DNA from 2 places in the Stenotrophomonas sp. YJH_SMC_25 genome. Region 1 is predicted to be linked to the other one. Evidence: predicted binding sites of a transcription regulator. Region 1 holds the regulator's gene; the other holds the start of a gene.

Region 1 (11,554 bases):
CACATCACCCGTACCGGCCACGTCCACCGGCAACAGGGGCGAGGTCCAGCGCCAGGTCTCCTCGCGGCCGACAGCCAGGGTCACCAGTTCACCCGGGGTGCCGCCCACGCTGTGCGCGATCACCCAGTGCGGGCCACGATCCAGCAGCGTGCGTGCGGCGGCGATGGCATCGGCCTCGGCGAGCGCCGGCATACCGGTGAGGCGATTGAGTTCAAAGGCGTTCGGGGTCACCAGCCAGGCATGCGGCAGCAGGCGCTCGGCGAAGATCGCTTCCAGGCCCGGTTCCACGTAGGGGCCGGTGTGGGTATCACCAATCACCGGATCCAGGCAGTAACGCAGCTGCGGGCAGGCCGGCAGGATGTCGTCCAGCCAGTCGGCGAAGGCCGCACCGTTGGCGGTGCTGCCGAAGTAGCCGGACACCAGCATCTTCGCCCGCTGCGGCAGGCCGCGCTCGTGGGTGCCCAGCAGCAGGTCGGCGAACCAGTCGGCGGGCAGCACGCGACCGCGCGTGGTGTCGTAGAACGGCGCGTTGCTGAGCAACACGGTCGGAATTTCTGCTACGCGCACGCCGAGAGCGCGCATCGGCGGCACGGCGGCGCTGTTGCCGGCGTGGCCGTAGACAAGTTGCGACTGGACCGAGATGACATCGATCGGCGACGGGCCGTCGGGCCGCTGGCGGCGGCCGTGGACCAGGTGGTTATCAAGGGATTCGCTCATGGCCGCATTCTACGCTCAAGGGGGTTTTCGGCAGGGCTTGCAGCCCTGCGCCTGCAGAATCAACGTCAACATCAAAAGCCAGAGCGGGCTATCCGTGGGATGGCGGGGCGGTGTCGGAGTGCGGGGACGCCGCAAGTACGTCCTTGTAGGCTTGGCAGCGGCATCCATGCCGCTGACACCCCGCACGCCGACACCGCCCCGCCTTCGACAGGTTCACGCGGCTGTTGGTAACTGCGGCTGTTGTTGCGCGCTGTTGGCAGATGTCGACCTTGGTCGACACATCTGTCAGATATCGAATGAGTCATCCACGCATAGCGTGGATCTACCGTGTCGACCAAGGTCGACACCTACCAGAGCAGTAAGCCGTTCCGGCAGATCACGGAAAACTGTCGAAGGCGGGGTGGGTCCGGTTGCAGGGGTGCCCGCGCCATGGATGCCGCGGCCAAGCCCCCAGGGATGGGTTACCGGCGTCCCCTGCAACCGGACCCACCCCGCCAATCCACGGATAGCGCGCTTCGGCTGTTGCCGTTGCCTCTGCGGGTGCAGGGCTGCAAGCCCTGCAAACCAAAACCCCTCAGTGAGCAGCAGGCCGCGACGGCGGCAGCCACGCCGCCACGATGCCGAGCAGCGGCAGGAACGCAGTCAACTGGTAGACGTACTCGATGCTGGTCTTGTCCGCCAGCAGGCCGAGCACGGCAGCACCCAGTCCACCCATGCCGAACGCAAAGCCGAAGAACAGGCCGGACACCATGCCGATGCGGTGCGGCATCATTTCCTGTGCGTACACCACAATCGCCGAGAACGCCGACGACAACACGAAACCGATCAGCACCGCCAGCACCGTGGTCCAGAACAGATCCGCATGCGGCAGCATCAGGGCGAACGGGGCAACGCCCAGGATCGAGGTCCAGATGATCGGCTTGCGGCCGATGCGGTCACCCAGCGGGCCGCCGAGGAAGCCGCCGGCGGCGGACGCCACCAGGAATGCGAACAGATGCAGCTGCGCCTGCGCCACGGGAATGCCGAAATGGTGGATCAGGTAGAAGGTGAAGTAGCTGCCGATGCTGGCCATGTAGAAGTATTTGCTGAAGATCAGCACCAGCAGGATCGCCAGCACCTTGGCCACGGTGCGCGGGGGATGGCGCGGCGCCATCGAGGCGGTGCTGGCCGGGCGCGGGGTGCCCAGGTGCAGCGCGTACCAGCGGCCGACATAGGTCAGCAGTGCAATGCCGATCAGCGCGGCGCCGGCAAACCACGACGCGGCATGCTGGCCATGCGGCACGATCACGGCTGCAGCAATCAGTGGACCGAGCGCGGTACCGAAATTGCCGCCCACCTGGAACACCGACTGCGCGAAGCCATGGCGGCCACCCGAGGCCAGCCGCGCAATGCGCGATGCTTCCGGATGGAAAATGGCCGAACCAATGCCGACCATCGCCGCAGCCATCAGCACCACCGCATAGTTCGGCGCGAAGCCGAGCAGCAGCATGCCGCACAGGGTCGAGGCCATGCCGATCGGCAGCGAGTACGGCGCCGGGCGACGGTCGGTGGCGGCGCCAACCAGTGGCTGGAAGATCGAAGCGGTCAGCTGGTAGGTCAGCGTGATCAGGCCGATCTGGGTGAAGCTCAGGTTGAAGCCGCCCTTGATCACTGGATAGATGGCCAGGATCAGCGACTGCATCATGTCGTTGACGACATGCGAGGTGGAAATAGCTGCCAGCACACCGGGAGCCACCGGACGTGAGGTCGTTGCGGGAGAAGCCAAGGCGGACATGGACGCAGTCAGGTTGGGGGCGAGCCACGCATGCTACGGTTGCCCTCCCCTCCCTTCTGCCGCGTTCGGGTCATGGCCTATCGCAAAAAGGACATTGCCGGCGATGTCGACCCGGCTGCGCCGTGGCGTGATGTGCCACTGCATCGTCCGGTCACCTACCGGGTTACCCAGTACCCGGCAGGCACCCATATCGCAGGCCACAAGCACCAGCGCCACCAGCTGGTCTATGCCATCTCGGGGCTGATGGTGGTGCGCTCGGAAGTCGGTCGCTGGGTCGTGCCCTCCACCCGTGCGATCTGGATGCCGGCGGGCATGGTGCACGCGGTGGACTGCATTGCCGCCGTGCACATGCGCAGCCTGTACATCGATCCGTCGTTCGCCCCGCAGTTGCCGGCCGAACCGTTCGCGGTACAGGTGGCACCGCTGCTGCGCGAACTGCTGCAGGCAGCCACCCTGATCAAGGGCGAGCACATCGAAGACAGCCGCGATGGCCGCGTGGTGCGCCTGCTGCTGGACGAACTGCATCGCATGGACGTACTGCCGCTGCACCTGCCCTCGCCCACCGACCCGCGCCTGCAGCGGATCTGCCAGCACATCCAGAAGCACCCCGGCGACGACGCCACGCTGCAGGACTGGGCACAGGCGCTGGAAGTGGACGTGAAAACCATCCAGCGCCACTTCGCCCACGAGCTGGGCATGACCTTCGGGCAGTGGCGACAGCAGGCGCGACTGCTGGCCGCATTGGAGCGGCTGGCGGTCGGCGACAAGGTCATCGATGTCGCGCTGGCGATGGGCTACGACAGCCCCAGCGCGTTCACCAGCATGTTCAAGCGCCAGCTGGCGCAGACGCCGGCGGCGTTTTTCCGCTGATCGCAAACGAAAACGCCGGGCATGGCCCGGCGCTACCGCTCAACGCTTCGGTTGAAAAACTCAGGACGTCATCCGGTCCCAGAAGCCCTTCACGCCATCCATGAAGGTGGCCGACTTCGGCGAATGCTTGCGTGCTTCCTCGCCGACGAAGGTGGCTTCGAACTGTTCCAGCAGCTTGCGCTGCTCAGCGGTGAGGTTGACCGGAGTCTCCACCACCACGCGGCAGTACAGGTCGCCCTCGCTGCGGCTGCGCACCGAACGCACGCCCTTGCCGCGCAGGCGGAACAGCTTGCCGGTCTGGGTCTCGGCCGGAATGCGGATCTCCGCTTCGCCGCCGAGGGTGGCCACGCGCACGGTGTCACCCAGAGCCGCCTGCGAGATGCGGATCGGCACTTCGCAGTGCAGGTCGTCGCCATCGCGCTGGAAGATCGCATGCTCGCGCACGCGCACTTCCACGTACAGGTCGCCCGGTGGCGTACCGGCCGGACCGGCTTCGCCCTCGCCCTGCAGGCGGATGCGGTCGCCGGTATCGACGCCAGCCGGCACCTTCACCGACAGCACCTTGTCTTCCTCGACACGGCCGTTGCCGTGGCAGGTCTTGCAGGGCTTGGCGATGATCTGGCCACGGCCGCCGCAGTTGTGGCAGGCCTGCTGCATGGCGAAGATGCCGCGCTGGATGCGCACCTGGCCGCGGCCATGGCACACATTGCAGGTTTCGACCTTGCCGTCTTCCGAGCCACTGCCATCGCAGTCGCCGCACTCGGCCAGGGTCGGAATCTCGATGCGGCGCTCGACGCCGCGCACGGCTTCTTCCAGGTCCAGCTCCATCACGTAGCCGATATCGGCGCCGCGACGCGCCTGGCGCGGACCACCGCCACCGCCGCCAAAGATGTTGCCGAAGATATCGCCGAAGATATCGTTCATGTCCGGGCCGCCCGGCCCGCCGCCGCCCATGCCGTGCTCGAACGCCGCGTGGCCATGGCTGTCGTACATGCGGCGCTTGTTGCCGTCGGACAGCACTTCGTAGGCTTCCTTGCACTCCTTGAAGGAGGCTTCGGCCGCCGCATCACCCGGGTTGCGGTCCGGGTGGAACTTCATCGCGCAGCGACGGTACGCCTTCTTCAGCTCGTCGTCGGTGGCGGTGCGGGCAACGCCCAGCACTTCGTAATAATCGCGCTTGCTCATATCGTGGATCTGGTTCCGGAAAGTCGGGATTCGTCAAAGCGGAAGAGCGGAACAAGGTCCGCTCTTGCGTCGGGCGCCCCGACACGCCGGTGGGCGGTCAGGACCCTGATGCGACAACGGGACGCTGGTGGCCAGCGTCCCGTGTCGGTCCGGATCAGGACTTCTTGTCGTCCTTGACTTCGGTGAACTCGGCGTCGACCACGTCGTCCTGCGCCTTGCCGGCATTGCCGGCGTCGGCACCCGGGGCACCGCCCTGGTCGGCCGAAGCAGCGGCGAACAGCGACTGGCCAGCTTCTTCCAGTGCCTTCGACTTGGCTTCGATCTGTGCCTTGTCGTCACCCTTCATCGCGGTTTCCAGGTCGGCCAGGGCCGCCTCGACCTTGCCGATGACATCGCCGCCGACCTTGCTGCCGTGCTCGGTGATGGCGCTGCGGGTGCCGTGGATCAGGGCGTCGGCCTGGTTGCGGGCCTGCACCAGTTCCTGGAACTTCTTGTCTTCTTCGCGGTTGGCTTCCGCGTCGGCGACCATGCGCGCGATCTCTTCCTCGGACAGACCCGAACCAGCCTTGATCTCGACCTTCTGTTCCTTGTTGGTCTTCTTGTCCTTGGCCGACACGTGCAGGATGCCGTTGGCGTCGATGTCGAAGGACACTTCCACTTGCGGCAGGCCACGCGGGGCCGGCTCGATGCCGGACAGGTCGAACTTGGCCAGCGACTTGTTGAAGCGGGCCTGTTCGCGCTCACCCTGCAGCACGTGCACGGTCACGGCCGACTGGTTGTCCTCGGCGGTGGAGAACACCTGCGAGGCCTTGGTCGGGATGGTGGTGTTCTTCTCGATGATCTTGGTGAACACGCCGCCCATGGTCTCGATGCCCAGCGACAGCGGGGTCACGTCCAGCAGCAGCACGTCCTTGACGTCGCCGCCCAGCACGCCGCCCTGGATCGCAGCACCCAGTGCCACGGCTTCGTCCGGGTTGACGTCCTTGCGCGGTTCCTTGCCGAAGAACTCGGTCACCGCCTGCTGCACCTTCGGCATGCGGGTCTGGCCGCCGACCAGGATCACTTCGCTGATGTCGCTCGAACGCAGGCCGGCATCGTTCAGGGCGACGCGGCACGGCTCGATCGACTTCTTGATCAGGTCGTCCACCAGGGCTTCCAGCTTGGCGCGGGTCAGCTTGATGTTCAGGTGCTTCGGACCCGACGCGTCAGCGGTGACGTACGGCAGGTTCACTTCGGTCTGCTGGGCGCTGGACAGCTCGATCTTGGCGCGCTCGGCAGCATCCTTCAGGCGCTGCAGGGCCAGCGGATCCTTGCGCAGGTCGATGCCCTGGTCCTTGTTGAACTCTTCAACCAGGTACTCGATGACGCGGTTGTCGAAGTCTTCGCCACCCAGGAAGGTGTCGCCGTTGGTGGCCAGCACTTCGAACTGCTTTTCACCGTCGACGTTGGCGATCTCGATCACCGAGACGTCGAAGGTGCCGCCGCCCAGGTCGTACACCACGATCTTGCGATCCTTGTTGTCGCCCTTGTCCAGGCCGTAGGCCAGCGCGGCCGCGGTCGGCTCGTTGATGATGCGCTTGACGTCCAGGCCGGCGATGCGGCCGGCGTCCTTGGTTGCCTGGCGCTGGCTGTCGTTGAAGTAGGCCGGCACGGTGATGACCGCTTCGGTGACCTTCTCACCGAGGAAGTCCTCGGCGGTCTTCTTCATCTTTTCCAGCACCTTGGCCGAGATTTCCTGCGGGGCCATCTTCTTGCCGTCGCTGGTGGCCACCCAGGCGTCGCCATTGTCATGGGCCAGGATGCTGTACGGGACGTGCGCGATGTCCTTCTGCACTTCGGCGTCGGTGAACTTGCGGCCGATCAGGCGCTTCACCGCGTAGAAGGTGTTCTTCGGGTTGGTCACGGCCTGGCGCTTGGCCGAGGCGCCGACCAGGACTTCGCCGTCCTTGGTGTAGGCGACGATTGACGGGGTGGTGCGATCGCCTTCCGAATTCTCGATGACGCGGGCCTTGCCGCCGTCCATGATCGCCACGCACGAGTTGGTGGTGCCGAGGTCGATACCAATGATCTTGCCCATGGGGGAGACTCCTGAGGATGCTTGTTGGTGTCAGTCCGGCCGTTCGGCCGGTGGATGAATACGATGTGGGGGAGGCTCGTGGAACATTCAAGCCGTCTCCCGAACGCTGTGTTCAGCGCCTGGAAAACCTTGCCAGGCATGGCCTGGCACAACCGGGACCGGGCAAAGCCCGGCCTGGTCCATCAATCGGCGGCCACCACCACCAGCGCCGGCCGCAGCAGGCGCTCGTTGAGCAGGTAGCCCTTCTGGAACACGGTCACCACGCTGCCCGGGGCGGCGCCCGGCGTCGGCACCTGGCTGATGGCCTGGTGGTGTTCCGGGTTGAACGGCTGGCCGATCGGGTCCAGCAGGACCAGTCCGTTGTCGGCGGCCACCTTCAGCAGCTGCTTGTAGGTCAGCTCCAGGCCTTCGCGCAGCGGGTGCGGGTCGTCGCCGGCGGCCTTCAGGCCGGCATCCAGGCTGTCGAACACGGGGAGCAGATCGCCCAGCAGCTTCTCGTTGGCGAACTTGCGGGCCTGTTCGATGTCACGGGCAACGCGCTTGCGCTGGTTCTCCAGGTCGGCGCGCTCACGCAGGGCATCGGCCTTGACCTGTTCGATTTCGGCGCGCAGGCGCTCGACTTCGTCGTTGACGCCGGCGGTGGCGGCCGCATCGGCGGCACTCTGCTGGGATTCGATATCTGGCTGTTCGTGGTTCATGTCTGGGTCCCTGGCGGTCAATCTCCGCCTCCACCCACCCTAGTGTGGGCGGGATGCTGCGTTTCAAGCGTCGGATGTTCCCGGCGGGCGGCCGGCTGGCGAAAACGCCGCGCCCAGGACATCGGCGGTAGCCTGGACCAGCGGGATCACGCGGTCGTAGGCCATCCGCTTGGGGCCGATCACCCCCAGCACGCCCAGCACCTGGCCATTGGCCGTGTAAGGGGCAGTGACCAGCGAGACGCCCTGCAGCGGCATCATCCCGGTCTCCTCGCCGATGAAGATGCGCACGCCGGGCGCCTGGATGGTCCGCTCCAGCAGCTGCAGGATCTCCCGCTTGCTGGAGAACAGCTCGAACAGCTCGCGCAGGCGCTCCAGGTCGGACAGGTCCTGCACCCCCATCAGGCGGGTCTGGCCCGCCACCAGCATGTCGTCGGCAGCCGGCTGCAGGGCCTGTTCGGCCAGCTCGATGCTGTGCGCCAGCAGCTGTTCCAGCTCGGAGCGGGCATCGCGCAGTTCCAGCAGCAGTCGGGTGCGGATCTCGGCCATCGGCAGGCCGGCGAAATGGGCATTGAGATAGTTGGCCACCTGCTCCAGCTGGCCCGGCGCGAACTCCTGGCGGGTCTCGATGACCCGGTTCTGCACCTCGTTGTCGGCAAACACCAGGATCGCCAGCACCCGGCGCCCGTCCAGCGCCACGAAATCGATCTGGCGGAAGGCGAACTGCTCGCGTCGTGGTGCGCTGACCACGCCGACGAAGTGGCTCATCGCCGACAACAGCTCCGAGGCGCTGCCGAGCAGGGCCTGGGTGCTGCCGCCGCCAGCCAGTTCCTGGCGCAACCGGGCCAGCTCGCCTTCGCCCGGCGGCTGCATCTGCAGCAGGCTGTCGACGAAGACCCGGTAGCCATGTGCGGTCGGGACCCGCCCGGCGGAGGTGTGCGGCGAGGCCAGCAGCCCCAGGTCTTCCAGGTCACCCAGGATGTTGCGGATGGTGGCCGGACTGACCTCCAGCCCGGCCACGCGCGCCAGCGTCTGCGAGCCGACCGGCTCGCCGTCCTGGATGTAACGCGCGATCAGCGTGCGCAGCAGATGTCGCGCACGCGGGGCAAGCTGGTCGGGAGAACCGTGCATGGAATCAACCTGTGAGACACGGACACTAGATAATGGCGGCGCATCACCTTGGCAAGTCATTGGACCTCCCTCGCCCGCGTGCTAGCGTTGCGCGGCTGCTGATACCCCCTTACCCATGCTCAGACATCTTTCGATCAAGGATTTCGCCGTCGTCCGCGCCACCGAACTGGAGTTCGGGCCAGGCATGACCGTGGTTTCAGGCGAGACCGGCGCCGGCAAGTCGCTGATGGTCGACGCGCTGGGCTTCCTGTCCGGCCTGCGCGCCGACAGCGGCGTGGTCCGCCACGGCGCCGCGCGCGCCGAGCTTTCGGCCGAGTTTGCGCTGGAGCAGCTGCAGGCTGCACGCCAGTGGCTGGCCGACAACGAGCTGGACGACGAGGAGCAGTGCCAGCTGCGCCGGGTCATCCGCGCCGATGGCGGTTCGCGGGCCTGGATCAACGGCCGCCCGGTGACCCTGGCGCAACTGGGCGACCTGGCCTCGCTGCTGGTGGAGATCCACGGACAGCACGAACAGCAGGCCCTGCTGACGCGCCCGTCGCAGCTGGCCCTGCTCGACGCCTATGCGCGCAACGAGAACGAACGCCGCCAGGTGCGACGCGCCGCCGCGGCCTGGCAGGCATTGGTCGATGAATCGCTGGCGCTGTCGCAACAGGGCGACGTCAGTGACCGGATCGGCTTCCTGGAGCACCAGCTGCGCGAGCTGGACCGTGAAGACCTGGAGCCGGAGTCGATTGCCGCACTCGGCGCCAGCCACCGCCGCCAGGCCCATGCCAGCGCCCTGCTGAGCGCCTGCCAGGCCGCCAGCAACCAGCTCAACGGCGACGACGGCAGCTCCGCGCTGGACCTGCTGCAGCAGGTGCGCCACGAGCTGTCGCGCCTGATCGAGCACGACGCGCGCCTGGGCGAGGTGGATGGCCTGATCGAGAACGCTTCGATCCAGCTGCACGAAGCCCTGTCGCTGCTGGATCGGGTGCATGACGACCTCGACGCCGACCCGGAACAGTTCGAGGAGAACGAGCGCCGCCTCGGCCGTCTGCACGACCTGGCCCGCAAGCACCGCGTGCCGATGGACGAGCTGGGTGCGCAGCGCGAGCGCATGCACGCCGAAGTGGAACAGCTGCGCGGCGCCGACGAACGCCTGCAGCGCCTGGCCGGCGAGATCGACAAGGCCGCCGCCGCCTGGCGCGCACAGGCCGAAGTGCTGACCGCCAGCCGTCGCAGCGCTGCTGCCGAGCTGTCGGCCACCACCACTGGCATCATCGCCGAGCTGGGCATGGGCGGCGGCCAGTTCCTGATCGAGCTGGAACCGCAGGACGCCGGCAAGCCCGACCCGCAGGGTGCCGAGCGCGTGGAATTCCTGGTCGCAGCCAATGCCGGCCAGCCGCCGCGCGCCCTGCGCAAGGTGGCCTCCGGCGGCGAACTGTCACGCATCTCGCTGGCCATCGAAGTGGCCGCGCTGGACCTGGATGCAGTGCCGACCATGGTGTTCGACGAAGTCGACTCCGGCATCGGCGGCGCGGTAGCCGACATCGTCGGCCAGAAGCTGCGCGCGCTCGGCGAGAAGCGCCAGGTGCTGTGCGTGACCCACCTGCCGCAGGTTGCCTCCAAGGGCCATGCCCATTACCGGGTCAGCAAGGGCCCGGTGGAAGGCATGACCCAGAGCGCCGTGGAAAAGCTGGACAGCAAGGCGCGCGAGGAAGAGCTGGCACGCATGCTCGGCGGCGTGGAAGTGAGCAAGGAAGCGCGCGCCGCCGCGCGCAAGCTGCTGCAGGCCTGAGGCCGGCACTACCGTGCGTGGGCCCGGCTTCCGCACGGTAGTGCCGGCCGCTGGCCGGCAACCGATGCGAGGGGTCGAAGATCGTGAGGTTGCCGGCCAGCGGCCGGCACTACCCCCGTGGCTGCGTCAGGTCGACGTTCTCCACCAGGAAATCAAGAAACGCGCGCACCCGCAGCGGCAGGTAGCCGCCCTGCCCCAGGAACACCGCGTGCACCTCTTCCAGGTCACCGGGGTTGGCCTCTTCCAGCACCGGCAGCAGGCGCCCGGCGGCAATATCCTGCTGCACCTGGAATGCTGCCAGCCGCGCCATGCCCAACCCACCCAACACCAGCTGGCGCAGCGCATCGCCGTTGCTGGCGCGGGCGTTGCCACTGGGCAGCAGCATGCGTTCGCGCCCGTCCTGCAGCAACGGCCAGCCCTGCATCGCGCGCGCATGGCCGATATCCAGCCGGTTGTGCGACTGCAGCTCCTCGGCAGTGCGTGGCAGCCCGTGCCGCTGCGCGTAGGCCGGTGCAGCCACGATCATCATCCGCGTCGCGCCCAGCCGCCGCGCCACCAGGCTCGAGCTCTTCAGCGGACCGGCCCGCACCGCCACGTCGGTGCGCTGCTCCAGCAGGTCGATCACCTCGTCGTTGAGGGTCAGGTCCACGCCTACCTGCGGATTGCGCTGCAGGAACGCCGGCAGCAACGGCAACAGGAAATGCTGGCCGAACGGCACGTTGGAATTGACCCGCAGGCGTCCACGCGGCTCGGCGTGAGCACTGGCGCAGCGCTCGGCCTCGTCCAGGTCGGCCAGCACGCGCAGGCCGCGCTCGTAGAACGCGCATCCCTCGGGAGTCAGCTGCAGCTGGCGGGTGGAACGCTGCAGCAGGCGCGTCCCCAGACGTTGTTCCAGCCTCGCCACCAGCTTGCTGACCGCCGACGGGGTCATCTGCAATGTTCGGGCGGCTGCGGAAAAGCCCCCGGTCTCGATCACCCGCACGAACACTTCCAGTTCGCCGGATCGGTTGATGTCGGAGCGCGCCATGGCAATGAATCCAGTTCACAGATGATTGTCCATGCGCAGTCTAGTTCACAGATGAGTACGGAATCACCATGGCCTTCCCTCCACCCGGGATTGCCCGATGAATCGTTTCAGCCAGCTCGTCACAACCGCATTGATCGTCCTGTCCAGTGCCGCCAGCGCCGCCCCTGCGCCGCACTGGGTCGCCAGCTGGCAGGCCAGCCCGCAACCGGTCTGGGGCCCGGAATTCCTGTTTCCGACCCTGGTCCCAGCCGCACTGCAGGACCAGACCTTCCGCCAGACGGCACGTATCAGCCTGGGCGGG
Region 2 (11,554 bases), on a different contig from region 1:
AACAGCCACAGGCCGAAGGCGAACAGCAACAGGCCACCCAGCACCAGCGCCATGCCGTCCACGCCGCGCTGCTTGCCCAGCACCCACAGCAGCCACAGCGCGGTGGCGTACATCGGGAAGGCCAGCACGTGCTTGAGCGTTTCCATCCACGGGCCGGGCTTGGGCAGGCGGCGCGCCAGCGCCGGCACGAAGCCGATCAGCAGGAACGGCAGCGCCAGGCCCAGGCCGAGGAACAGGAACACGGTCATCGCCTTCAGCGGCGGGGCAATGAACGCGTAGGCAATCGCGCCACCCATGAACGGGCCGACGCAGGCACTGCCGACCACGCAGGCCAGCGCACCGGTGAAGAAGTCACCGGCCGGGCCGCTGCGGCTGGCCAGCGACTGGCCCAGGTTGCCGATGCCGCCGCCCAGGGTGAACACGCCGGACAGGCTCAGGCCTACCGCGAACATGATGTAGGCCAGCGCCGCCACCACGCCCGGGTGCTGCAGCTGGAAGCCGATGCCGACGGCGTTGCCGATTGCGCGCAGGCCCACCATCAACGCACCGATCACCGCGAATGCGACCAGCACGCCCAAGGTGTACCAGAGCGCGTGGCTGCGTGCGCGCTGCGGGCTTTCGCCACTCTGCGCCAGGCTCAGGACCTTCAGCGACAGGATCGGCAGCACGCAGGGCATCAGGTTCAACACCAGGCCGCCGGCCAGCGCCAGCAGCAGCACCCAGACGAACGAACGGTCCGGGTTCGGTGTGGTCGCCGGCGGGCGCGTACGCAGCGCGTTGTCACCGCGCGCATCGGCGGCGAATTCATTGCCGTCCACGGTGCCTGCGACGGCCGGGGGGGCGGCATCCGTATTGGGCACCGTCGGCAGCAGGCGCAGGGGGGCGCCGTTGGCGCCTTCGCGTGGCGCCACAGCCAACGGGCTGATTACCTCGTTGCGCGGCGGTGCCTGGTCGGCGCTGGCGCTGACCTTGCCGGCCGGGATCGACAGCTTCACCCGGCGGGTCATTGGCGGGTAGCAGATGCCATCGGTCTGGCAGCCCTGGAAGGTCACCACGAGGGTGCCGTCAACCGCGTCGGCAACCGTGCGCCGCAACGGCAGCGGCACTTCCACCTGGTTGAAGTACACCGAGACATCGCCGAAGTGCTCGTCGCGATGCGACTGCGCGGCTGGCCAGCGCGGCGTGCCGGCCTGCACGCCGGTGCTGCCTTCCAGCTTCAGCGAGGTGCGGTCGCGATACAGGTAGTAGCCCGGTGCCGGGCTGAAGCGCAGCAGCAGGGTGTTGCCGTCGCTGGCGATGGCATCGAAGCCGAACGCCTGCTCCGACGGCAGCGGCAGCGCCTGGCTGTTGCTGGCCGCACCTGGCAGGCGCAGGCCGCCGCTGTTGCCGGCACCGGCCAGCGGGTTGTTGAACGGACTGGCCGCACCGGCGCGCGCGGCAGGGGCCGCGGCCTGTGCACCGCTGCCGGGCAGGGTGACCTGCACCACGCGCTTCTGCGGCGGGTAACAGACACCGGCATCTGCGCAGCCCTGGTAACGCACTTCCAGGCTGATGGTGCTGGCGGCCTCGGTCGGCGTGCCGGGCAGGGTGGCCTGCAGGCGCTCGCGATAGGTTTCGACCTCGCCGAAGAAATCGTCGTGGTGCTTGTCGCCCTTGGGCATCTGCAGCGCGCCGGCATTGAAGGCCGGGTCGGCCTTGACGCTGGTGCGGTGGCGATACAGGTAATAGCCGGGCGCGATCTTGAACTGCAGTTGCACCTGGCCACGTTCGGGGGCGGTGGCGGTCAGCGCGAATGCCTGGTCCACCGGCAGCAGGTCTTTCTCATCCAGGGCGAACGCCGGCAGCGAGAGCCACATCAGGGCGCACAGGGCGGCGCCACGCGCAAACAGAGTCTTCAATCAGTGTCCTCCCGGGTCTGTGCCCGGATCCAGTCCAGATACGCCGGCAGGCCGGCCCGGGTTTCGACCGCGATGCACTCCGGGAGTTCATACGGATGCAGTTCGACGATCCGGGCGATTGCGTCATTGACGCGACTCGCGGTGGTCTTCACCAGCAGCTGCAGCTCGGCGTCGGTGGTCACCTCGCCCTGCCAGCGGTAGGTCGACTGCGCGCCATCGAGGCGGGTCACGCACGCGGCCAGGCGCTCGCCAACCAGCGCGTGCGCGATGCGCTCGGCACTGGCCCGGTCCGGGCAGGTGGTCAACAGCAGCAGGACGGGATCGACGGTCGACATGACCGTCGAGTATAGGGCCGCCGCCGGGTCAGGACCCGGCGGCGGCCGTGGACCGCTGCGTTGCGCGGTCAGTTGGCCAGCTGGCAGGTGGTCGGCTTGGCCGAGGTGAACAGGCCAGGGGTCGCCCACTCGGGGTGGTCGATGAACGGGTTGCGGTTGCCCTGGAAGCTGTAGATCACGTCATTGCGCGCACGCTCGGCATCATCCGGCGGGTCGGACAGGTGCCAGTCGATCAGCGTCGACAGCAGGCCCATGTAGGCCGGCGAGCTGCTGGTCTTGACGATCCTGCTGCGGTCGTCGGTCAGCTCCAGGTCCGGCTCGGACTGGCCAGTGGCTGCATCCTTGCCGCCCTCGTAGCGGATCGCCATGTACATCACCGCACGCGCCATGTCGCCCTTGCGCTTGCCCCACACCTCGAACGTGCCGGTGTTGCCGTCCGGCGTGCGCACCCAGTTGGAGTTGCCCGGATAGCCACCACTGCCGCCACCCTGGCCGTTGTTGGCCTCGGTGGCGCGCTCGCCGCAGCTGGCGTCGCACTTGCCGAACGGCTTGTTGCCACGGTCGGCGTTCCACTGTGAATCGGTCAGGTACAGCATGTGGGTGTCGGTATACGGCGCGTACGGCAGGCCCTTGTCACCCGTGGTGGTGGCAAAACCCAGCGAGTTCGGCCAGGTGTGCTCGCGGTTGTACTTCAGGCCACTGCCGCTGCCGGCGCGATCGGTCACCTTGGCGTAGCTGCGGTTGCGATACGCGTCGAGGATGCGGTTCGGGTTGTTCGGGTCCTCGTCTGCGATCTCCAGGATGGTCCAGGTACTGGTGCCCGAGCCGCTGTACGGGTAGGCGGTGTGGCCCTTGATTGTCGCGTGCAGCGAGCAGCGCAGCTGGCTCGGGCTGCTGGTGTTGACCTTGGAGTAGTAGCCGGCCGGCACGCCAGGGTTGCCCGGGTCCGGATTGCCGCCGGTGCTGGCCACGGTGAAGGCGATGCGGCTGTCGGCCGCCGGGTGTGCGCCCTGCAGGTCGGTGATGCGCGCGGCGCGGATGTCGAAGCGGCAGGCTTCACCGGCCACCAGCGCGGTGTTGGTGGACAGCTTCACGCTGCGCCCGCTGGCCGGGAAGGTCAGCGGCACGCTGCCGGAGGTACCGCAGCTCAGCGCGAAGGCGCCGCTGGCGAGGTTCACGGTTTCGCTGAACACCACTTCCAGATCGGCGGCGGCCGGGAAGGTGCTGCTGCCCTGCGCCGGGGTGGTAGTGGACACCGACGGCGGCGTGTTCGGGCCGGGGGTGGTGCCGCCGCTGAAGGTCTGGCCGTTGTTGCAGCTGCCGAAGGTCTGCCTGGCCGACTCGGCCCAGGTGAAGTGGGCGTACTGGCTGCCGCTGCCGGTCAGCTGCAGCGAGGTGCCGGGGGCCGTGCTGTTGGTCTCGGCCACCGGAATGTTCTGGCTGGTCAGGCCGGCGGCAGGGCCACCGGAGGCGGTGATGGCGCCCTCGTAGCTGAGGAACTGGACCACCTTGCCGCTGGCGTCGACCAAGGCGATGCCGTCGTTCGGGCCGTTCTGGATGCCGTTGGTCGGGTAGTTGACCACGGCGATGCTGGCGCTGCCGCAACCGGCGGCGGTGCCGGCCGGGACCGGGTTGTTGGCGTAGACCGTGGCGGCCGAAGGATTGCTGCCGTTGTAGAGGTAGAGGCGGTAGCCGGACAGGTCTTCACCAGCGGTAGCGACCACTTCGATGGCTTCGCCGACGTCACCGGCGGCGGTGCTGTCGTCGTAGTGCAGTTCATTGATGAAGACCTCGGCCTGGGCCGGCGCCGCGGCCAGTGCCAGCAGGCAGGCGGCGGCAAGCGGGGACAGCAATCGCATCGACTACTCCTTGTGATTGGGAATGCGTGACCGAGCCTAAGGCCGATCCAGTGACACTTTGTCGTAAATGAACGTCAGATATCTGACAGTGCGACGCTTGTCACCGAAATTGTCCAGGACCGACGCCTTGGCCGAGGCGCGCGGGTGGAAAAATTTTTTTCATTCCGCCCTTGAAAGGGGGCGGCGGGGCTCCATCTCTGCCCTGCTCCCGACGTTGTCGGGTTTCTTCACGTGCGGTTCTGGCACTCGCCTGGGGTGAGTGCTAACATCGCCGGACTTTTTTAGACCAATCAATCACTTAAGAGGTCTCCTATGAGCATCAAGCCGCTGCACGACCGCGTTGTGGTCAAGCCGATCGAAGCCGACGAAATCTCCGCCGGTGGCATCGTCATCCCCGACTCGGCCAAGGAAAAGTCCACCAAGGGTGAGGTCGTGGCCGTCGGCCCGGGCAAGCCGCTGGACAACGGCAACGTGCGCGCGCCGTCGCTGAAGGTCGGCGACAAGGTCATCTATGGCCAGTACGCCGGCAGCTCGTACAAGAGCGAAGGCGTCGAATACAAGGTCCTGCGCGAAGACGACGTGCTCGCCGTCATCGGCTGAGCCTCGGCGCGACCTGTTTCAACCTGATCCCAAACTCCCAGCCGCCGGGCATCGTCCGGCGCTACCAATGAGGTAAATGCAATGGCTGCCAAGGATATTCGTTTCGGTGAAGACGCCCGTTCGCGCATGGTGCGCGGCGTCAACGTTCTCGCCAATGCCGTCAAGGCCACCCTGGGCCCGAAGGGCCGCAACGTCGTGCTGGAAAAGAGCTTCGGCGCCCCGACCATCACCAAGGACGGCGTCTCCGTCGCCAAGGAAATCGAACTGGCTGACAAGTTCGAGAACATGGGCGCGCAGATGGTGAAGGAAGTTGCTTCGCGCACCAACGACGATGCCGGCGACGGCACCACCACCGCCACCGTGCTGGCCCAGGCCCTGATCCGCGAAGGCGCCAAGGCCGTTGCCGCCGGCATGAACCCGATGGACCTCAAGCGCGGTATCGACAAGGCCGTTTCGGCCGCCGTCGCCGAGCTGAAGAACATCTCCAAGCCGACCGCCGACGACAAGGCGATCGCCCAGGTCGGTACCATCTCGGCCAACTCGGACGAGTCGATCGGCCAGATCATCGCTGACGCGATGAAGGAAGTCGGCAAGGAAGGCGTCATCACCGTTGAAGAAGGCTCGGGCCTGGACAACGAGCTGGACGTGGTCAAGGGCATGCAGTTCGACCGCGGCTACCTGTCGCCGTACTTCATCAACAACCAGCAGTCGCAGACCGCTGACCTGGATGACCCGTTCATCCTGCTGCACGACAAGAAGATCTCCAACGTCCGTGACCTGCTGCCGGTGCTGGAAGGCGTCGCCAAGGCCGGCAAGCCGCTGCTGATCGTGGCCGAGGAAGTTGAAGGCGAAGCGCTGGCCACCCTGGTCGTCAACACCATCCGTGGCATCGTCAAGGTCGTGGCCGTCAAGGCTCCGGGCTTCGGCGACCGTCGCAAGGCGATGCTGGAAGACATGGCCGTGCTGACCGGCGGCACCGTGATCTCCGAAGAAGTCGGCCTGTCGCTGGAGAAGGCCACCATCAAGGACCTGGGCCGCGCCAAGAAGGTGCAGGTCTCCAAGGAGAACACCACCATCATCGACGGCGTCGGCGACAAGGCCAACGTTGATGCACGCGTGGCGCAGATCAAGACCCAGATCCAGGACACCTCCTCGGATTACGACCGCGAGAAGCTGCAGGAACGCGTGGCCAAGCTGGCCGGCGGTGTTGCCGTGATCAAGGTCGGCGCCTCGACCGAAATCGAAATGAAGGAAAAGAAGGATCGCGTCGACGACGCCCTGCACGCCACCCGTGCGGCCGTTGAAGAAGGCGTGGTTCCGGGCGGCGGCGTTGCCCTGGTCCGCGCGATCACCGCGCTGGCCGGCCTGAAGGGCGCCAACGAAGACCAGAACCACGGCATCCAGATCGCCCTGCGTGCGATGGAAGCCCCGCTGCGCGAGATCGTCGCCAACGCCGGTGACGAGCCGTCGGTCATCATCAACAAGGTCAAGGAAGGCACCGGCAGCTTCGGCTACAACGCCGCTACCGGCGAGTTCGGCGACATGCTGCAGTTCGGCATCCTGGACCCGACCAAGGTGACCCGTTCGGCGCTGCAGAACGCGGCCTCGATCGCTGGCCTGATGATCACCACCGAAGCCATGGTTGCCGAAGCTCCGAAGAAGGACGAGCCGGCCATGGGCGGCGCCGGTGGCATGGGCGGCATGGGTGGCATGGGCGGCATGGACTTCTAAGGCCCACGCCCGCGTCGGACGTTGCCGGCCCTGGTCGGCGCGTCTCCCCGATGCAAGGAAAAACCCCGCCGCGAGGCGGGGTTTTTTTGTTGTCCGGTTGCCGCCATGGCGCCGCGTCGCTACGCTCGCAGACCATGCCTACCTCGTTCATCGTCGTCGACGACTTCCTCTCTCCAGCCGATGCACACGGCCTGCGCCAGGCCGGCCTGGGCCTGACCTATCCGGCGCAGGAGGGGGCATTCCCCGGGCGTAATTCGCTCGAACGGCTGGAGCTGGACGGCCTGTCCGAGGCCGCGTCGCGGTTGGTCAACGAGCCGCTGCGGCCGGTCAATCCGTTGCAGTCGCACGGCAAGTTCCGGCTGACCCTGGCCAGCGATGTGGGTCGCGCCAAGGTGCACACCGACCATTCGCACTGGTCCGGCATCCTCTACCTCAGCGCCCCGGAGCACTGCGAAGGGGGTACCGAGTTCTTCCGCCATCGCCGCACCAACACCGAGCGCATGGCGCTGAACGCCCACGAGCTGGCTGCGCTGGGCTACGCCAACGGCGGCGACATGCATCGGGACATCATCGAGCGCGACAGCGTCGACGACAGCCAGTGGGAAATGACCATGCGCATCCCGATGCGCTTCAACCGCCTGGTGCTGCTGCGCCCGTGGTTCTGGCATACCGCCGGCCCGGCCTTCGGCGACCGGCCGGAGAATGGGCGGCTGGTCTACCTGATGTTCTTCGAGCAGGCGCGTTGAAGGGAGGTCATCCACGCATCGCGTGGATCTACTTCACGAATGCCTACTTCACGAATGCCTTCGCTGCGCCGTACTCCCACTGCCACGGTACGCCGATGTCGCCGAGCACGAAGGCCACCAGCGCCGGGAAGGTCGCCTCGGCGCGCACATCGTTGCCCAGGATCACCACGCAGCGCTGCTGCTGCTCGACGCACACCAGCGTATTACCGACCGCATCATCGTGGCCGCCCTTGTAGAAGCCCGCGCCTTGCGGGCCACGGAACGTCACCACTCCCAGGCCGGCCGCCAGGTCCTTGCGCTGCAGCGCCTTCGGCAGCTCCGGCTGCAGGGTGGGGAACTGGCTGGCGGTGGTGATCGGCAGCTGCGGCCGCACCAGCTCCTTGCGCATCGTCGCTGACAGCCCATCGCCGCGCACGTAGCCGGCGGCGAAACGGGCCATGTCGGCGATGGTGGTATCCATCGAACCGGCCGCGCGCACGCGGCTGCGCTCATCGTGCGGCTCGGCGGTGCCCTCCATGGTCCAGCCGTCGGCCAGGTTGGCGGCGAAGTCCCCGCGCCACATCATGCTGGTGCGGGTCATGCCGAAGCGGTCGAATACCCGCTGCTGCATCAACGCACCCACATCCTCGCCCAGCCGTCCGCGTTCGATCACGAACTGCAGCAGGATCAGCCCTTCGCCGGAATAGCCGTAGCGGCTGCCTGGATCGAAGTGGAACTTCAGCCGGCCGTCCGGTTCAAGAAACCCGAAGTTGGCAAAGCCACTGGCGTGGTTGAGCAGCAGGCGTGGGGTGAGCTGGCGCCAGCGCGCATCATCGGCCAGCACGCGGTAGTCGGCGTACTTCTTCGTTTCGGGCGGATAGTCCGGCAACGGCTTGTCCAGCGCTGTGGCGATGCTGGCATCCAGATCGATCCTGCGGTCCTGCGCCAGCTGCGCGACCAGATGGCCGAATGCCATCTTGGTCAGCGAGGCGGCGTACATCACCGTATCGGTGCGCAGTGGCTCGCCTGCGGTATTGCGCTCGCCGTAGGCGGCGACGTGCACCACCTTGCCGCCGTCGATCACCGCCAGTGCCATGCCGCGCGCCTGTGCGGCCTGCATCAACCGCTGCGCTTCGGCATCGATGCGGGCCGGCGAGGGTACCGGGGGAGGTGCAGCCAGCACGGCCAGCGGGAACAGCGTCAGCAACATCAGGGCAGCACGGCACATGCGTGGAATTCCTGGTGGGGCGCACGGTGATGCTACGCCAGGCTGCCGCTGGCGTCATTGCCGGATGTCAGCTGGCCTGCGGCTGGCGCAGGCAGATCCGGGACGCGCCGGCACCGATGTCCACCTGGCCGCCGCGCATTGCATCCGCACCAAGGATCAGCGCCGGCCGGCCCTCCAGGCCGATCGCCTTGAACACTGGCAGTTCGCTGATGCGGACCTCCATCGATGGGTGCTGCCAGCCGTTGCCGGTCATGCCGGGCAGGGTGTAGAGCCAGGTTGCCTGCTTTCCGCCGCCCAGGCCTTCGGTGCCCTTTTCACGCACCCGCACCCGTGCGTCGCTGCCGTCGGTGCGCAGCCCCAGTGCGCGGGCTGCTTCGGCGTTGAGGACGGTCTGCGCGGCACCGGTGTCGACCACGGCGATGGCGTCCACCGCGGGCGCGCCCAGTGCAAGCATGATGAAGCCGAACTGGCGCAGGCCGTCAGTGCGTCCGGGCAGCGCATTGGGCTGGCAACCCGGTCCTTCCAGGTTCAATCCGCCGGGTGTCCACAGCGCCAGTTGATTGCGGCCGAAGTCCCAACGGGTGTCCCAGCGTCCGGTCAGATCGTTGCCGATCAAGCCGTCAATGGCCGGATCATCGTCCTTCGGCAACGACGACAGATCGACCTTCATGGCTTGGGCCTGCAGCTGCCAACTGCCCAGCTGCCAGGACGTTCTGCGTATGCGCTGCAGCCGCGCGGAGGCTGCACTTGCCCCTTGGGCCTGTGATACCTCCGCATCCGCATCTCCCAGACCGTAGCGCCGCACGACGCGGTCATCGACCAGCGTGGCGCCTGCCGCGCTGTCGACCACGAAGCGCAGCGGTTCGGCACGCCCGTCCAGCGACACGGCCACGGCCGGATGACCGCCCTGCATCCACATCGGCAGGATGTGTTCGGGGGAATCGGACGCCAGCGCAGCCAGCGGGGCAGCAAGCAGGACGAATGGGATGAGGCGCAAGGCAGGTCTCCGCAGTGATCATGGGTGACCATTGGCGCGCAGCGGCGTATCGCGGGAACATCGGCGTTGATACCGTCCTGATACAGACCTGCCTGATACTGCCTGCATGACGACTCCCGCCCGTGTCATCGTTGTCGATGACGACGCCAGCATCCGTGATGCCATCGCCGATTGCCTGTTGCTGCATGGCTACCAGGTACGGGTGGCAGCGGACGCGACGGCGCTGGACGTGCTGCTGCAGGTCGATCGCCCGGACGTGATCATCCTCGACTGGATGATGCCCGGTGAGGATGGCCTGTCGGTCTGCCGCCGGCTGCAGGCACGGGCCATTCCGATCCTGATGCTGTCGGCGATGGGCAGCGCACCGGACAGGGTGATCGGCCTGGAGATGGGCGCGGACGACTATCTGGCCAAGCCGTTCGATCCGCGCGAGCTGCTGGCGCGGGTACGCGCGCTGCTGCGCCGGCAGGACAAGCTGCGCGCGCAGGTAGCCAGTGAACTGCGCTTTTCTGGTTGGCGGTTGCTGCCGGAACAACGTCGCCTGCTGGCGCCGGATGGGAACGAGCTGGTGCTCAGCCGTGGTGAATTCAGCCTGTTGCTGGCGCTGGCCGAACGCCCCGGGCGGGTGCTGGGGCGCGAGCAGCTGCTGCAGCTGAGCCGTGGCGAACCGAGTGACAGCGTCGACCGCGCGATCGACCTGGCGATCAGCCGCCTGCGCCGCAAGCTCGGGCAGGCCTCACCCGGTGCGGAAGCCCTGGTGCAGACATCGCGTGGCGAAGGCTATCGCTTCCACGCCGAGGTACAGGTGCTGTGAACAGCCGGTGGCCGACCGCGCGTTGGATCACGATGCTGGCCCTGGCCAGCCTGCTGCTGGCGACACTGGTCAGCGTGGCCGTGGTTGGCTGGATGCCTCGGCCCGCGCCGCCACCGATGCGGTTGGACCAGGCCGTGCAGGTGCTGCGGGGGGAGCAGGCCGCGGCACCACTGGGCCTGCATCTGGCGACGCAGGATGCGCCACCACAGGGCAGTGCCAGTGACTGGCTCACCCAGTTGGCGGCGCTGCAGCTGGGTTTGCCGGCGAAGGAGGTGCGCCTGGTCTGGAGCGGACAGGGCAAGGCGCCTGATGTGCAGGTCATCGAAGGCGGCGCTGTGCTCGACGGCACGGCGCGGGTCGGTGTACTGAAGGCGCAGGCCGCGCTGCTGACCGCGATGCAATGGCCGCCGTTTGAACTGGGCGTGCGCCAGGCCGATGGCCGATGGCAGGTGGTCGGCAGCGATCACAGTGATCTGGCAGCTTGGCGGCGACAGGTGATACTGGCGCTGCTGGGCGGTGCCGTGTTGCTGGCGCCGCTGGCGGCGTGGGCATCGATCCGGCTGGGGCGTCCACTACGACGCTTGGCCGATGCCAGTGCACGTGTGGACCTGCAAGCCGACACGCCCCTGCCGGATGATGGCCCGCGCGAGGTACAGATGCTGGCCGCCGCGATCGGCACCGGTCGAGAGCGCCTGCGTGCGCAGGCCCAGGACATGACCCATATGCTGGCTGCAGTGGCGCACGACCTGCGCACACCATTGACCGGCCTGCGACTGCGCGCCGAGTTCGCGCCCACACCACAGGCGGCCCGGATGGTGGCGGACATCGAGCGCATGGACACGATGATCGAGCAGGTGCTCGATTACGCACGCGGCGAATTGCAGCCGTTGCAGATGCGCCCGCTGGATCTGGCCGCGCTGCTGGAGGAGTGCGTGCAGGCAGCGTTGCTGCGCGGTGTCGAGATCTCCATCCAGGGGCCGGACAGTCTGCCCTGGCACGGCGACGCGCTGCTGCTTCGGCGCGCGTTCGACAACCTTATCGACAATGCCGATCGCTATGCCGGGGCGATGGAACTGCGGCTTGCCGTGGTTGAGCGAGGGGTCCAGCTGGAGGTGATGGATCGGGGCCCAGGTATCGCCGAGGGCGACCGAGTACGCCTGCTGCAACCGTTCCAGCGCAGCGAGCGTTCTCGTAGTCGCACCACCGGTGGAGCGGGACTTGGGCTGGCAGTGGCCGCCAATGTGGCGAGGCGGCACGCGGGCGAACTGCAGCTGCTGCACCGGGAGGGCGGCGGGCTGATTGCGTGCCTGCTGCTGGGAAAGTTCACCTGATATCGGCTGTGGTTTACAGGCAGCGGCTGTTTTGCT

What was found. Region 1 encodes HrcA, which represses chaperone genes, less so after heat shock. Its sites were predicted from a motif close to TTNGCACTCNNNNNNNNNGAGTGCNAA; they were not measured.
Region 2: AC5P7E_RS05385 (co-chaperone GroES) is a predicted target of HrcA. The motif match lies at 4,332-4,358, and genes of this name have one in related genera.

The regions. Positions count from the first base shown of each region.
Region 1 is NZ_JCAFSV010000009.1:75,060-86,613, forward strand. It holds gene pdxY (pyridoxal kinase) at 1-717, opposite strand, end outside; gene AC5P7E_RS13600 (MFS transporter) at 1,292-2,491, opposite strand; gene AC5P7E_RS13605 (AraC family transcriptional regulator) at 2,564-3,361, shown strand; gene dnaJ (molecular chaperone DnaJ) at 3,422-4,546, opposite strand; gene dnaK (molecular chaperone DnaK) at 4,701-6,623, opposite strand; gene grpE (nucleotide exchange factor GrpE) at 6,806-7,321, opposite strand; gene hrcA (heat-inducible transcriptional repressor HrcA) at 7,385-8,449, opposite strand; gene recN (DNA repair protein RecN) at 8,565-10,226, shown strand; gene AC5P7E_RS13635 (LysR family transcriptional regulator) at 10,336-11,253, opposite strand; gene AC5P7E_RS13640 (SGNH/GDSL hydrolase family protein) at 11,351-11,554, shown strand, end outside.
Region 2 is NZ_JCAFSV010000003.1:133,256-144,809, forward strand. It holds gene AC5P7E_RS05370 (protein-disulfide reductase DsbD family protein) at 1-1,898, opposite strand, end outside; gene cutA (divalent-cation tolerance protein CutA) at 1,895-2,233, opposite strand; gene AC5P7E_RS05380 (endonuclease) at 2,302-4,092, opposite strand; gene AC5P7E_RS05385 (co-chaperone GroES) at 4,405-4,692, shown strand; gene groL (chaperonin GroEL) at 4,774-6,423, shown strand; gene AC5P7E_RS05395 (DUF6445 family protein) at 6,558-7,169, shown strand; gene AC5P7E_RS05400 (serine hydrolase domain-containing protein) at 7,213-8,376, opposite strand; gene AC5P7E_RS05405 (pepsin/retropepsin-like aspartic protease family protein) at 8,444-9,373, opposite strand; gene AC5P7E_RS05410 (response regulator) at 9,480-10,187, shown strand; gene AC5P7E_RS05415 (sensor histidine kinase) at 10,220-11,518, shown strand.